Regions from separate parts of the Lysinibacillus sp. GW823-FHT02G10 genome, predicted to be linked through region 1. Evidence: riboswitches for the same ligand, from Rfam matches in the RefSeq annotation. Region 1 holds a riboswitch; each other region holds the start of a gene.

Region 1 (5,492 bases):
ATGACACCAATAGAGCCTGTTATTGTATCACGATGGGCAAATATTTTATCTGCTGGTGCAGAAATATAATAACCACCTGAAGCTGCCATAGAATCCATTGATACATAAATTGGAATTTGTCGTTCTTCTTTTATTTTTAGTAGCTTTTTATAGATATCTGCAGATTCCTTTACACCACCACCTGGTGAATTAACGCTTAAAACAACACCCTGTATGGACTCATCATATAAAATATTATCCAATTGTTCTAAGAAAAATTGATGATCATAGGCAACTGGTTGCCACAATGTACTTGAGCCGATATCTTGAATTGTTCCATCTACCTTTAAATAAGCAATTCGCTTATCAAAATTCTCCCCTTCAATGACATTTTCATATACATCTAAGCTATTACCTGCCATTAAGCTATCAAAATTACCTAGGAAATCTGCTTTAAATAGCGCAAAAATGGTATTAATTCCTAACGAAAATAGTAAAAGAACACCTGCCACTACTAAAGCAACCCACCTTTTTACATTCATGTCTTTCCGCCTCCTCAACACGTAATACGTATGACTTGCCAATTTGTTTCATTTTTTTGCAATAATTAAACACAAAAAGCTTTAAGCTATGTATTTCCTCATATTACCTTACCTAAAAAAAATAAAAAAATCAAAGTCCATACCTTTGATGAACTTTGATTTTCGACATTATTTCCTAGGAAATATTATAATTGGAGGTGTTTGATTTCTTGTTGCCGTAATTCGACACGTCTAATTTTCCCAGAAGATGTTTTTGGTAGTTCCTCTACAAATTCAATAGCACGTGGATATTTATAAGGAGCAGTCAATGATTTAACATGACTTTGGAGTGTTTGAATAAGCGCTCCATCACCTTTTTCACCATTGCGCAGAACAATAAATGCTTTGACAATATTTCCTCTTACTTTATCAGGGCTCGCTATAACAGCAGCCTCTTTTACAGTTGGATGTTTCATTAAAGCATCCTCTACTTCAAAAGGGCCAATTGTATAGCCTGAGGATATAATAACATCGTCTCCTCGTCCGTCAAACCAAAAGTAGCCATCTTCATCTTTATAGGCACGATCTCCTGTAATATACCAATCCCCACGAAATTGTAAATTTGTACGTTCAGGATCATTTAAATATTTTTTAAAGAGTGCTGGCGTTTCGCGATGAACAGCAATATCACCAACTTCTCCGATTGTAACAGGTTTGCCCAAATCATTAATAATTTCAACAGTGTTGCCAGGAGTAGGTTTTCCCATAGAGCCAACTCTCGCTTCCATCCCTACCATTGTGCCTACCAATAATGTATTTTCCGTTTGTCCATAGCCATCTCGCACTTGTAATTTGAATGTTTCCAAGAATACTCTAATAACCTCACTATTTAATGGCTCACCAGCTGATACAGCTTGGCGAATTGCACTTAAATCATATTCATGTAAATTTTCAAGCGCTGCCATAAAACGATATTCAGTTGGTGTACAACATAGTACATTGATTTTGAATCTCTCAAGCAATGCTAAATAAGAAGCTGCTTCAAATTTACCTTTGTAGACAAATGCAGTAGCACCACTGCCTAAAGTAGCTAGAAATGGACTCCAAATCCATTTTTGCCACCCTGGTGCTGCAGTCGCCCAAACAATATCATTTTCTTGTACACCCAACCAATATGGTGCTGTTGTTCGTAAATGAGCATAGCCCCAACTATGCGTATGCACTGCTGCTTTTGGATTTCCTGTTGTTCCGCTTGTATAGGCTAAAAATGCATTGTCTGTGCTTTTTGTTGGGATAGGATTTATGTAGGTTGTAGGTTGATTATTCATTTTTTCAAGTATGTTCTGCCAAGGTTCATGTGCATTCCCTATGACAAATTGCAGTATGTCTTGTAAATTTTTCACTTTATCGAACTGTTCAATATAGGGTTCAAATGCAATAACTGCTTTAGCATTTGCATGATGAATTCGATACTCAATATCCTTTGTTCTTAACATCTCAGAACTTGGAATAATAGTTAAACCCGCTTTCAATGCAGCAATATACACAATATATGCTTCAACCGAACGTGGTACCATTACTAAAATGACGTCACCTTTCTTTAAACCTTGCTTGGTGAATACATGTGCTGCTTGATTTGCTTTTTCCAATAAATGTGCATATGTAATACATTGGATGTCTTGGTTTTCTTCATAAATGATTAAAGCATTTTTGGCTGCATCCTGAGCATATTTTTCAATTTCCTCTACTATGTTATACCATTCTGGTGCAACTAAATCTTGTCTTTTCATGGCAATTGCCCCCTTTTGTTATGACACATTATAAAACTCTTTTTTCAGCATTTTCAATGGTTTGTGCTTAATTTCGGTAAAGTCATGACAACTATCATACCCTCCTATATGGCATCGGTCACATTTTATCTATAGGAAAACTTGCTATTGAATACAAATGAAAAGTATGGTACATTTTGGTCAACTAAAAGCAAGATTGCAGGGGGACTCGTAAGAGTTGAGAAGGTAAAACCTGACCCTTTGAACCTGTTAGTTAATACTGACGTAGGGAGCAATAAACATCGTTTTCAGATGAAAGGCTCTTTTCGTGCATTTTTACACAAAAAGAGCCTTTTTTGCATGCTTACGTCCATCCCTAAAGGAGGACTACAATGATTTTTCAAACAATTCGTCAACAGCAACCACTTATCCATTGTATAACCAATTATGTAGTGGCAAATTTTCAAGCAAATGGTTTATTAGCGATAGGTGCTTCACCAGTAATGGCCGATGACTACCAAGAGGTAGAGGAGATGGTGGCCATTGCTCAAGCATTATTAATTAATATTGGAACACTTAATGATCGCACAAAAAGTGCCATGTTATTAGCAGGTGAAAAAGCCAATAAACTTGGTATTCCTGTTATTTTAGATCCTGTCGGAGTTGGAGCCACAACTTATCGTAAGGAAACCGTAAGATACTTACTTGAAAACATACACTTTGCCGTGATTCGCTGTAATCTCGGCGAGCTAGCAGCAATAGTTGGTGTAAATTGGCAACAAAAGGGTGTAGATAGTGGTCATGGCACTATCGCTACGGAATTAGAAGCCACATCATTGGCTCAACGCTATCAATGCATTGTTATTGTCACAGGAGAACGCGATTTTATAACTGATGGCAAGCATAGCCAATGGATCGCTGGTGGTCATCCACAAATGACGGAAGTAACGGGTACAGGTTGTTTACTTAGCGCAATTTGTGGCGCAGCCTATAGTGTAAGCCATAATCCTTACCAACAATTAACAGAAACACTTACTTACTATAAAAAAGCAGGTGTACTGGCATCCGCATTTACTGCAGACATTGGTGATTTTCAAATAGCCTTACTCAATGCTATACATCGCTTATCAAAGGATGGTGCAGCTTCATGCATATTGTAACAACAATCGCTGGCTCAGATAGTGGTGGAGGCGCGGGTATACAGGCTGATTTAAAAACATTTCAGGAATTAGAAGTGTTCGGTACTTCTGTTATTACTGCTCTAACTGCTCAAAATACTTTGGGTGTAACAGGTGTTTGCCCTATTGACGTTTCCTTTATAAAAAAACAATTAGAGGCCTTAGTAGAAGATTTTCCAATCGCTGCGATTAAAACAGGAATGCTTTATTCCTCAGAAATTATCAAAGCAATTGCACACCAGATCAGGGAGCTAAACATTCCACTGATTGTTGATCCGGTGATGATTGCAAAAGGTGGGGAAAGCCTATTACAGCAAGAAGCTATCGATGCCTTACGCTCAACTTTATTACCACTTGCTACGGTTGTTACGCCCAATATACCCGAGGCAGAGACACTTACTGGGAGATCTATTCATCATTTTGAAGATATGAAAGAAGTAGCTCAAAGCTTGTTACAGCTAGGTGTACAATGTGTCATCATTAAAGGTGGTCATATAGCAGATCCACTTTATGCCATTGATTATGTATTTTGCAAAAATGGACGTTCTTTTTCTTTGCAGTCTCCACGAATCCAAACAAAAAATACGCATGGTACTGGATGTACATTTTCCGCAGCACTTACTGCTTTTCTTGGACAAGGATTTGCTCTGGAAAATGCCATTATGGAAGCTAAAAAATATATCCAATTAGCTATTATGTTTAATTTATCGATTGGAAATGGTCATGGACCCACTAATCATTTTGCTTATCAACAGTATAAGGAAGGCTGTGAGGTGATTATTCATGAAACGTGAGGATTTGGAGCTTTATTTTATTATGGGTACGAGCAATGTTCCTCCTCAAGAACAACCTATCTATATCCTAGAAAAAGCCTTGCAAGCAGGCATTACAATGTTTCAATTTCGTGAAAAAGGTCCTCACGCGTTAACTGGACTTGCCTATGAACAATTTGCACGCCAATGCCAAAAACTATGTCATCACTATCATGTGCCCTTTATCATTAATGACGATGTTGATCTAGCGATACGACTAGGAGCTGATGGTGTTCATATCGGACAAGATGATTTACCTGTAAGTGTAGCACGTAAAAGAATCGGGAACATGATTCTTGGTGTATCTGTCCATTGCGAGGAAGAATTGCAAATAGCTATTAACCATCAAGCTGATTATGTTGGTATCGGTCCAATCTTTCCAACATCCTCTAAAAGTGATGCACAACCACCATGTGGTACATCTTTTTTACAGGAGGCTCATTCATTACATCCTGAATTACCAATTGTAGCAATCGGTGGAATTAATTTCACAAATGCACATTCTGTATTTCAAACGGGGGTTGATGGTGTTGCTGTTATTTCAGCTATTTGTCAAAGCAAAGATGTTGATCATACAGTAGCTACATTTAGATCCTTATCTCGTATAAATAAATGATCAATAAACAAACTAAAACCAGTGCCTTTTACGGTCACTGGTTTTAAGTTTATAAATGCTTAATCAGCATTTATTGGTTGTTGTTTGGCATACCTTTTAATTGAGATTCTGCCATTTGTACAAGACGTTTAGTGATTTCACCACCAACGGAACCGTTGGCACGAGCTGAAGCTTCAGCTCCTAATTGAACACCAAATTCTTGTGCAATTTCGTATTTCATTTGATCTAGTGCTTGTTGTACACCAGGTACTGCAAGCTGGTTTGAACTACGGTTGTTGTTTGAAGCCATGTTTCTCACCTCCTTGTGAATATAGAATGTGCGATATTAGATTTTTAATACAAAAAATTTAGAGGTAAATTGTACCTCTATTGGAATAACAATATCCATACAAAAAAGCCGTCTCAAAATGGGCTTTGAGACAGCTTTTGAATCCTTATAGTAGATCTGCAAATTTATCTTGTTGTTCTTCTTTCTTAGGGAAAATATAGACCTCGCGATTCTTCACTGCTCGCTCGATCAATTCATCAAAGTCAGAGAAGCTTTCATAATGCTCAACCTTTTCAAGCTTCGGTTTTGTTTTTGGACTTGCTGGTGTAAAAATCGTGCAGCAATCTTC
Region 2 (5,492 bases), on a different contig from region 1:
TCATGACAAGTCGTACGAGTAAAAGAATGGAGGGGCATCGATGAAGTCACTAATTCAAGCTACCATCGCCATCCTTGTCGTTTCAGCCCTTTTATTCTATGCGGCTGATGCCTTAAGTGCGGGAGGCGGTAAAAGTGGAAAAGACACGTTAACCATCTTTAACTGGGGAGAATATATTGATCCTGATTTGTTAAAAGAATTTGAAAAAGAAACAGGCATTCATGTCATCTATGAAACATTCGATTCCAATGAAGCTATGATGACAAAGATTCAGCAAGGCGGAACAGCTTACGATATTGCTGTCCCTTCTGAATATATGATTGAGAAGATGAAGGAAGAAAAATTATTAATTCCTTTAGATAAAACGAAAATCCCTAATTTAAAAAATATTGATCCTTACTTTTTAGATTTACCATTCGATGCTAACAATAAATATTCTGTCCCTTATTTTTGGGGAACAGTAGGTATTGTCTACAATCCGAGCCTTGTTGGAGACTTAGACTTCTCCTCTTGGGACGATTTATGGGACCCTTCTTTAAAGCGAAAAGTCTTTTTAGTAGATGGTGCGCGTGAAGTCATTGGGATGGGCTTAAACAGTCTTGGCTATTCTCTGAATTCACTAGATGATCAGGAACTTCGTGAAGCTACTGACAAATTAATTACACTTGCACCAAATGTTAAAGCGATCATTGGAGATGAAATCACACCGTTAATGATCAATAATGAGGCAACTGTTGCCCTTACATGGTCTGGCCAAGCAGCTGATATGATGTATGAAAATGAAGAGTTAGACTTTGCTGTACCTGAGGAAGGCTCAAACTTATGGTTTGATAATATGGTCATACCAAAAACATCAAAAAATATTGATGGTGCCCACGCCTTTATTAACTTCATGCTAAGTGCTGAATCAGGTGCTCAAAATGCTGATTTTGTAGGCTATTCTACTCCTAATATTGCCGCTATGGACTTAATGGACGAAGAAGTTGTTTCTGACGAACGCTACTATCCTTCTGAAGAACAACGCGATACATTAGAGGTCTACAAAAATTTAGGACCTGATTATTTAGGGAAATACAACGAATTATTTTTAGAATTTAAAATGAGTATCAGATAATTAAACTAGCGAATTGGTTTTCACACCAATTCGCTAGTTTTTTACTCTGCTTATCTAACTGTTTATTAAACTAAGAACATTTTCAATCACTATTTGCATTATTATATTTATAAAATATTTTATCTAAATTTTAATAGATTCTCACATTAGTGTATTTTTGATAGTCCATAACTTCTAACGCTCAACATCGCTACAATTTATAGCCATGCTTTATACCATTACAGACAGACTCTCCAAATTTTTAATTCTCCCTTTATAAGAGAAGTCCCTCAATTGTTGTTGCTTTACTAATTTATCCTCCCATAGCTTCTTTTCCCTCAACTTTTATGACTAAAATGTATTATTTCATAATGCATAGGTGCGTGGATAAAAACTTTTGTGGAAAACCATTCTAAATATAGAACCAGTACTATAATCTTAACTATTAGCCAAGCAATAATTCTTTATGATAGACTGTACTATATTTGATTACAAAAAGGGGGTTCATTCGATGACCCAGCAGAAGTCCAATAAGGCGGCTTTGTATATTTTAATGTTTAATATGTTTATCGCAATGGGGAGTATTGGCATTATTATTCCTGTCATGCCAGAGTATTTAAAAATATTTGGTGCAGCAGGACAAGTTCTAGGTATGCTAATCGCAACGTTCGCCTTAGCTCAATTCGTATTTTCTCCTATTGCTGGGAATCTTTCAGATCAGTACGGACGAAAAAATTTAATTATTTTCGGTCTTATCGTAACAGGTCTTGCACAAATCGGATTTGGCCTTGCTACAGATGTATGGATGCTCTTTTTAGCACGATTTTTAGGTGGTCTAGGTTCCGCATTTGTTGCACCTCCTATTATGGCTTTTGTCGCTGACGTCACAACCTATGAAGAACGTGGGAAAGGTATGGGGATGTTGGGTGCCGCTATGTCTCTTGGCTTTATGATTGGACCTGGTATTGGTGGCTTTTTAGCAAAGGTAAGCTTACATTTCCCATTTTTCACAGCTGGAGCTGCAGCCATTGTAGCATCTATTTTATCTTACTTTTTATTACCTTCTACCAAACCAAACACTGCTCAACAGAAACAAAAGCAAGACAATCTGGCGAAGCAAATGGCTCGTTCCATACATATGCCTTATTTTGTTATGCTCATAATTATGCTGGTGTTCTCGTTTGGAATTGCAAATTTCCAAACGACATTGTCATTATTTGTGACAGAAAAGTTTAATTACACACCTGTAGATATAGCGATTATATTAGTTGTTGGTGGTGCTTTTGGAGTAGTAGTACAAATGTTTATTATTACACCACTGTTCAATCGTTATGGTGAAATGAAAGTAGTACTAGTAAATTTATTTATTGCATCCGTTGCTATTTTCTTAATATTATTTGTTTCTGGCTTTGCCCTTATTTTAGTTGTAGCAACAATTTTCTCTACAGCAACGACATTAATTCGTCCAGCTGTTAATACACTCATCTCAAAGCTTGCAGAGAAAGAGCAGGGATTTGCTGCGGGGTTGAATAATGCCTATATGAGCCTCGGAAATATGATTGGACCCGCTTTGGCAGGTTTATTATTTGACTGGAATATGAATAGTCCATATATTTTCGGTTCTATCATATTATTAGCCTGTTTCTTCCTTGCGCTCATCTGGACAGTGAAAAAAGCACCTCATTTAATGCATCCCGATACAAAATAGTCTGAAAAATCATTGACTATTTTTAGCAGTATGTTACATTATTGTTGATTCACAAAATTGAATGATTTTAACCACTAGGGGAGTCTTTAAAAGGCTGAGACGTATATGGTAATATACGGACCCTTTGAACCTGATCTAGTTCACACTAGCGGAGGGAAGTGGCGCTACTTGCTGTTGTCACTATACACATACAAGGCCGCTTCCTATTGTTTAAAGGGGGTGGCCTTTTTATTTTTCCTCACGAACTTTACCAAAAGGAGTGAACTTTATGTCAATTCGTAAATTAACAGTCATGGCTTTATTAGTAGCCGTTGCTGTTGCAGGCTCTACTTTCGTATCCATCCCAACAGGAATCGCACGTGCTTACCCAGTTCAGCATGCTATTAATGTGATAGGAGCCATTATACTTGGACCCGTACCAACAGTTATAGTTGCCTTTGTCACTGCCATCATTCGTATCCTTACTGGAACAGGCTCTCTACTAGCTATCCCTGGTAGTATCATCGGCGCGTTCTGTGCTGCCCTTGCCTATAAATATAGTAATAAAATGTGGTTAGCTGGTATCGGAGAAGTTATCGGAACGGGCATTCTGGCTTCACTTATTGCAGTCCCTTTTGCAAAATTATTCATGGGAACATCTGTAGCAGCATTCTTCTTCCTACCAGCCTTTTTAACATCAAGTACGATCGGTGCTATTTTAGGTGTAATGGTTGCGAGTAGCTTGCGTAAAACAGAGCTAGTAAAGAGGTTTAATTCTTCTCTTTATTGAGAGAGATTGAATTATGAGCATTCATTGAGCTGGGGTAGTCCAATTTGGATCGCTTTTCTTCTCATTTACCCTCTTTACAAAGGGGATAACTCTTTATTTCATGCAATATAAAAAAGCAGTGCAAAACTATTCGAGTTTGCACTGCTTCCTCTATATTTAAGATCGTTTTTTCATGCCTTTTAACAACTGTGCTACATTCGTGTCTTCTGGTATAGTTTTTTCCTCAACCAGCGGCTCTTTTTTCTTCGCATTCGTTAGGAAATTCCAACCAAAACGTCTTATGGTAATATCAATAAAGAAAAGAAGCATACTCGCTAAGAGTAGCCATGTGGCAATATTTTGCCGATCTGCTCCTTTTGTCGTAAAGTCACGGAAGACATCTTGTGGTTCCTTTAAAACAGTGCCTCCTGTTCGTTGAGTTAACTCTTCTATCAGTTGGTTATTTACAGGGAGTAGTTCGTATTCAGCACTATAAGGAACACTTAGCCCTGCCTGATAAATGGCCTGCTTTTCATCTGCTATACGGAAGAAAATTAATCCAGGTTCAGCTTGTACTACAGCTCGAACTTGAGATGCGGAAATGGTTTCAAGTTTTGTTTCTAGCTCCTCCCCTGCTTCATTTACCGCTACAATATCTAAAAATGCGGCTTCATTTGTAGGGTCTGTAATCATAAAGGAACCATCTGCTTCCAATCTTACATCATAGGCTACATCATTGTAGCTTGGTAGCATTTGAGAAATAAGTGTTTGCCAAAATGCTCCCCAATTCTGCCATCTTGCCCAATCTCCTGTCCATTTACCCGTTGAATCAGATGTAAAGGCAAATGTTTTACCAAGACCATATTGCCACTGCGCTAACACAGGATCTTCTTTCTCGCTTTCTGCTACAACAGTAGCCCCCTGTTTTGCTGTTGTCCCAATATATGCATTCATTTGTGGGACACCATTAGCAAACAGTGAGTTCCATCCTGCTGCATTATAAATTGCCGGATAGAACGGATTGTCCTCAATATAGGTGCGGGAAATCATAGCTGTTTCTCGAGATAAAATAGAAGGAATGGTTTGCTCATCTATCACATCATAGAAACGTCCACTGCCCATGTCACTAAGCGCTTCTAATAAGTTCGCATCGGCATCTTGTCCAATCGCTACTGTCGATAAGGTTATACCCTCTTCTTTTCCTCCACCAATTAAATCCTCATAGTTCCCTGCCTGTGACTGCCCATCTGTTAAGAGGATAATATGCTTACGTTGGAGCTTTAAATCAGCAAGGTTCTCGTAGGCTTTAGCTAATGAACTATAGATTTCTGTTCCCCCACCAGGTGTTACTGATAAAATAGTATCCACAGCCTCTTCTTTACTGCTAAGAGGCCCTGTCTCTATAATCTCCCAAGGACGATCATCAAAGGCGATGAATCCTAATGTATCCTCGTCTCGCAACATCTCAACAGAACGTGCTGCTGCTTCCTTAGCAAGCTCAAGCTTCGAGCCTTGCATACTGCCAGAACGGTCAAGTACAATCACTAATCCTAAGGAAGGTAATTGCTCTTTACCCTTAATTTCCATTTCCACTGGCAATAAGGTTTCAATCGGTGTTTTAAAATAGCCGCCTAGACCAAAACTATTTTCTCCACCCACCATTGTAAAACCAACTCCAAAGTTTTTGACTGCTTGCTCAATAACACTCATTTTTGCTTCACCCACTAAATGACCTGGTACATTGTCGAAGATGATAGCATTATATTGCAAATAGCTGGATAGTTCATTTGGTAAACTTTTAGGTGCTACAACATCATAGGCAATGGATTGACTACCAAGTGCTGCTGCGATGGGTGAAGCTGTTTCATAACCATTAACGATTAATAAATGTGGTTCACTTTGAACCATTGTGACACTAGTTAACTTATTGTTTTCAAAAATGG
Region 3 (5,492 bases), on a different contig from region 1:
ATGGAAAACAATTTAGCTAGCAATAATGACATTCTTGGAGTAGGAGCAATCTTTGAGCAAGAATCTATTATTTTAGAACCAACTGAGGCTTCTTTAGTAGATACTAAAAATCGCTTTATCCCTTATTTAAATAAGAACGGAAATGATATCACGACTGCTCTAATCGAAGGTATTGATGATAAGAGTATTTCTGAATGGTATTGGGTGCCAAAAGAAGAGAGACGTGCAGTTTTGACAGAGCCCTATGATTATAATGTAAACGGTAAATCCGTATTAATGACAACCATTTCAGTGCCATTAATCAATGCTTCCGGGACATTTTTCGGTGTATTGACTGCCGATGTATCAATAGATTTTTTAAATGATTTAACAAAATCGAATGCCCCAGAAGGCGGTTATGCGGCAATTATTACGAATAAAGGTGTGCTAACAGCTAACAGCTTTGGTGATGAGCTAGTTGGGCGCAATATGCAAGAGGATCCTACTTGGACAAGTATTAGTAAGACAATGGAAAATGGTGAACTAACAAGTATGTACGTTGACTCTAATCAACTGAAGGAAAAGGCCTATAATGTTTTTGCTCCAATGATTTTAGAGGGTATTGACGAAACATGGACTGTTCAAGTCGTGTTAGCTGAATCAAAGATTCTAGAAACATATAATCATGTATTTGTATTTACGATTATTGCTTCCATTATTATGGTGGTTTTGATGACAGCTGCAAGTGTGTTATTCATCTATAAACAATTAAAACCACTTAAATTTTTACGTGCATCGATTGAAACTGCAGCCGAAGGGGATTTAACACAAAAGGTAGAAGAGCGCTATATTAAGCCTGATGAAATTGGTGCAGTTGCTGTGGCCTATAATAATATGTTAGATAAAACCAATAGTGCGATTCAAACTGTACTAAATTCCACGAGGTTATTGAACCAATCTTCTAATCAGGTAAATGAGGCATTTAATGAGGTAGTTGCTTCTAGTCAGGAAGTTTCTGTAGCTATCAACGAGATTGCACAAGGAGCTTCGAAACAATCAGAGGATACAGAAGAAACAAATTATCGAATGATGGATTTATCAGATCAGATTGATGCTATTACGGCTCTTTCTAATGAAATGGATGAGCTATCTCATAAAACAGGTGTAACAACGGAAAAAGGATTGCATGAGGTTGAAAGTTTAAGAGAGCGTAATATGGAGACCAATCAAATGAATGGGCGTATCCAGCAGCAAATGGAATCATTAGCTTCTAATATTGCCAATATTAATCAGATTATTGCTTCGATTCAAAGCATTACCGAGCAGACTAATCTGCTAGCTTTAAATGCAAGTATTGAGGCTGCACGTGCTGGTGAACATGGTAAAGGATTTGCTGTAGTTGCAGAGGAAGTTAGAAAGCTTGCAGAACAATCTAAGAATGAAACAGAAATTATTAAGAGTACAGTAGAAAGTATTCTTGAAAATTCTCAGCAGACGGTTGCTGTGATTGCATCTAATGCAGATTTAATGCAATCTCAAAATGAGTCCGTACAAAGCACGCAACTAGCATTTAAAGATAGCAGTGACTTGTCGGGTTCAATTGCAAATTCTATTAGTGAATTAATGAATAAACTATCTAGCATGTTAGAGCATAAAAATCAGGCAATCATGGCTATCCAAAGTATTTCGGCTATTTCAGAGCAAACAGCAGCCTCTGCGGAACAAGTAAGTGCTTCTGCAATGGATCAACAAGTAGAATTACAAAAAGTAGCAGAGTCTATTCAAAATATGAACGATATTTCAAACGAGCTACAAGAAGTTGTAAACCGATTCAAGCTTGCTTAAAAAGAAAGGCTGCCTTCAATATAGAGGCAGTCTTCTTTATGGTGAAAGCAAGAGAAATTGACCTAGAAGGAATTCAACACTACTATTAACACTGGAAGGGGGACATTGATATGATGTATCTCGGAATGATTTTCTTTCAAATTGTTGTACCTATTTTAGTGTTACTTGTAATAGGCGCTATACTACAAAAGAAATTTCGCTTTAATTTAAAAGCATTGTCTCAGCTTATTACATATTGCTTTATGCCAGCAGCTGTTTTTGTAAATTTATATGAAACACATGTGGAATTATCTGTACTGGGAGAGGTCGGATTATTTATTGTACTCTTTATCAGTAGTCAAATGTTACTCAGTCACTTTATGGCAAAAGGGTTAGGCTTAGCTAAAACAGAGGCAGCTGTCTTTAAAAATAGTGTTGTGCTCATTAACTCGGGTAATTACGGTATTCCAGTGGCTCAAATGATATTTGCCACGCAACCTATTGGAGTAGCCATTCAGGTCATGCTCGTAATCTTTCAAAATATGACTACGTATACATATGGCTTATACAATTTAATTTCTTCTACAAAGTCAGGTATGACAATCATCAAGGATTTCTTTAAAATGCCTATTATTCATGCGCTGATTATAGGTGTCGCTATGAATTATTTTGATATCGGTATTCCACAGTTTATCAAAATACCAGTAGAACATGTGGCAGATGGATTTATTGCTGTGGCTCTAATTACTTTAGGTGCGCAATTATCACAACTAGAGATGAAATCAATGTTTAATAAAACCGTCTTTATCAGCTGTTTTACGCGACTAATTATTGGACCATCTGTTGCATTGGCCATTATTTATATATTGGGATTAGATGGAGTCGTCGCACAATCACTGTTTATAGCTAGTGCCTTTCCAACATCCCGCAATAGTTCTAGTCTAGCATTGGAATATGATGTAGAATCAGCAACAGCCGCGCAAGCTGTTTTATTTTCAACCATTGTAAGCTGTATAACTGTAACCATTGTGATCTATTTTGCAGAAGTATTATTTACCTAGTAAGATAAAAAATAACTTCCATCTCTTAGTATTATCTGCTACACTAGCATCAAACTAAATAGTATTAACTAGGGGAGTCTGATGAGTCAGGCTGAGAGGGAAACGCTACGAAGTTTCTTGACCCTTTGGACCTGATCTGGCTCATACCAGCGTGGGAAAGTTAAGAAGCTATTGCAGAGTATGCAATCAATAGACCTTTACATTCGTGGCCGGATCCAAATAATTATTTTGGATTCGGCCTTTATTTTTTGGATTGTTGGGGTGAGCTAGAATCGGTCCTTATATCAAAATAAATTTAAGGGAGAGAAGTAGCTCATGTCAGCAATTAGTGAAAAGAATATTACCATTATGTCCAGCTTTGAAGGAAGCAAAAAAGTATATGTGGAAGGATCACGCCCAGATATTCTAGTACCTATGCGAGAAATTGCATTAAGTCCGACAACAGGCAGTTTTGGAAATGAAGAAAATGCTCCTATTCGAGTATATGATACGAGTGGGCCCTATACAGATCCAGCCTACCAAGTAGATATTACGAAAGGTTTACCTGCCTTACGAAATGCATGGATTCAAGAGCGAGGGGATGTAGAAGCATATGAGGGACGCTCCATTAAACCGGAGGATAATGGCTTTCGTCATGTTGATGACCCGCGTATTCAAGAAAATGTCTTCCCTGAGTTGGCGAGAAAGCCTTTGCGTGCTAAAAAAGGTAAAAATGTGACACAGCTTCACTATGCACGAAAGGGAATTATAACGCCTGAAATGGAGTTTGTAGCAATTCGTGAAAATATGGATCCTGAATTTGTACGTTCAGAAATTGCAGCTGGGCGTGCTATAATGCCTTCTAATATTAATCACCCTGAGGCAGAGCCAATGATTATTGGGCGTAATTTTCATGTAAAGATCAATGCGAATATCGGGAATTCTGCTGTATCTTCTTCCATTGCAGAAGAAGTTGAGAAAATGACCTGGGCAACTCGATGGGGCGCAGATAATATTATGGATTTATCGACTGGTAAACATATTCATACAACTAGAGAATGGATTATTCGAAATGCTGCAGTGCCAGTGGGAACAGTGCCAATTTATCAGGCTTTAGAAAAGGTAAATGGTGTAGCAGAGGATTTAACGTGGGAGGTTTATCGTGATACTCTCATTGAACAAGCTGAGCAGGGTGTGGATTACTTCACCATTCATGCAGGTGTCCTTTTACGCTATGTACCACTAACAGCAAATCGTGTGACAGGTATTGTATCTCGAGGTGGCTCTATCATGGCACAGTGGTGTTTATATCATCATCAAGAGAATTTCCTGTATACACATTTTGAGGAAATTTGTGAAATTATGAAAGCCTATGATGTTGCTTTTTCCTTAGGTGATGGTTTACGCCCAGGCTCAATTGCAGATGCTAATGATGAGGCACAATTTGCAGAGCTTGAAACACTAGGCGAGCTAACACAGATTGCTTGGCAGCATGATGTTCAGGTAATGGTTGAGGGACCAGGTCATGTACCAATGCATTTGATTAAAGAAAACATGGACAAGCAATTAGAGGTTTGTAAGGAAGCGCCCTTCTATACATTAGGACCACTCACAACAGATATTGCTCCAGGTTATGACCACATTACATCAGCCATTGGGGCAGCCATGATTGGCTGGTTTGGTACAGCGATGCTTTGTTATGTGACACCGAAAGAGCATCTTGGTTTACCGAATCGCGAGGACGTTCGTGTGGGCGTTATCACTTATAAAATTGCTGCACATGCTGCTGATTTAGCAAAAGGTCATCCAGGTGCACAACAACGAGACGATGCACTGTCTAAAGCGCGCTTTGAGTTCCGTTGGCGTGATCAATTCAATCTGTCACTAGATCCCGAGCGTGCAGTGGAATATCATGATGAGACACTGCCAGCAGAGGGAGCAAAAACAGCACACTTTTGTTCTATGTGTGGGCCTAAATTCTGTAGCATGAGAATTTCACAGGATATTCGTAATTATGCGAAAGATAAGGATTTGAATACGACTGAAGCGATCCATCAAGGTATGAAAGAAAAGGCTGAGGAGTTTAAAAAAGCAGGCAGTCAAATTTATCAATAATGAAAGAAAAGGCTTATGTCAAAAAAATAGACATAGGCCTTTTCTTTATAAAAAAACTCCATGTGAATAGTGGATTCACATGGAGTAAAAGTTGGATTTGGATATCAATAATAAAGTGGAATATTAAACGTTTGTTGGTTGTTTTACATATGGATTTGTAAGGTCCATACCTTCTAAGGAAAGACCCATCGCTTTAGCGACACCTTCACCATATGCTGGGTCAGCTAGATAGCAGTGAAGGATGTGACGGCGTTTGATGAATTCTTCAACAGAAGCCATATCGTTCGCGGTATTTTCAAATAAGCGTTGCTGCTCTTCCGAAGTCAATAGACGGAATAGTTTACCTGGTTGTTCAAAGTAATTATTATCGTCTTCACGGAAATCATGAATACCTGCATGACCATCAATACGTAATTCAGGCTCTTTATGGTCTAAATTATGCTCCCACTCACCATAGCTATTTGGTTCATAGCTTAATGTCGAACCAAGATTGCCATCAAAGCGCATTGCTCCATCTCGGTGGAAAGTACGGAA

Evidence for each region. Region 1 has a riboswitch for thiamine pyrophosphate ahead of thiM (hydroxyethylthiazole kinase). Riboswitches for the same ligand answer to the same signal wherever they lie in the genome.
Region 2: another riboswitch for thiamine pyrophosphate. It lies ahead of thiW (energy coupling factor transporter S component ThiW); the one in region 1 lies ahead of thiM (hydroxyethylthiazole kinase).
Region 3: another riboswitch for thiamine pyrophosphate. It lies ahead of thiC (phosphomethylpyrimidine synthase ThiC); the one in region 1 lies ahead of thiM (hydroxyethylthiazole kinase).

The regions. Positions count from the first base shown of each region.
Region 1 is NZ_JBXAJI010000002.1:363,005-368,496, forward strand. Features, by position in the region: gene sppA (signal peptide peptidase SppA) at 1-521, opposite strand, end outside; gene mbcS (acyl-CoA synthetase MbcS) at 707-2,290, opposite strand; TPP riboswitch at 2,481-2,578, shown strand; gene thiM (hydroxyethylthiazole kinase) at 2,662-3,429, shown strand; gene thiD (bifunctional hydroxymethylpyrimidine kinase/phosphomethylpyrimidine kinase) at 3,417-4,241, shown strand; gene thiE (thiamine phosphate synthase) at 4,231-4,875, shown strand; gene AC1RFD_RS11730 (alpha/beta-type small acid-soluble spore protein) at 4,946-5,164, opposite strand; gene thiI (tRNA uracil 4-sulfurtransferase ThiI) at 5,310-5,492, opposite strand, start outside.
Region 2 is NZ_JBXAJI010000003.1:178,469-183,960, forward strand. Features, by position in the region: gene AC1RFD_RS13190 (ABC transporter permease) at 1-44, shown strand, start outside; gene AC1RFD_RS13195 (ABC transporter substrate-binding protein) at 41-1,114, shown strand; gene AC1RFD_RS13200 (MFS transporter) at 1,605-2,801, shown strand; TPP riboswitch at 2,868-2,975, shown strand; gene thiW (energy coupling factor transporter S component ThiW) at 3,070-3,570, shown strand; gene AC1RFD_RS13210 (VWA domain-containing protein) at 3,727-5,492, opposite strand, start outside.
Region 3 is NZ_JBXAJI010000009.1:75,456-80,947, forward strand. Features, by position in the region: gene AC1RFD_RS20070 (methyl-accepting chemotaxis protein) at 1-1,824, shown strand, start outside; gene AC1RFD_RS20075 (AEC family transporter) at 1,935-2,864, shown strand; TPP riboswitch at 2,925-3,039, shown strand; gene thiC (phosphomethylpyrimidine synthase ThiC) at 3,180-4,958, shown strand; gene AC1RFD_RS20085 (catalase) at 5,082-5,492, opposite strand, start outside.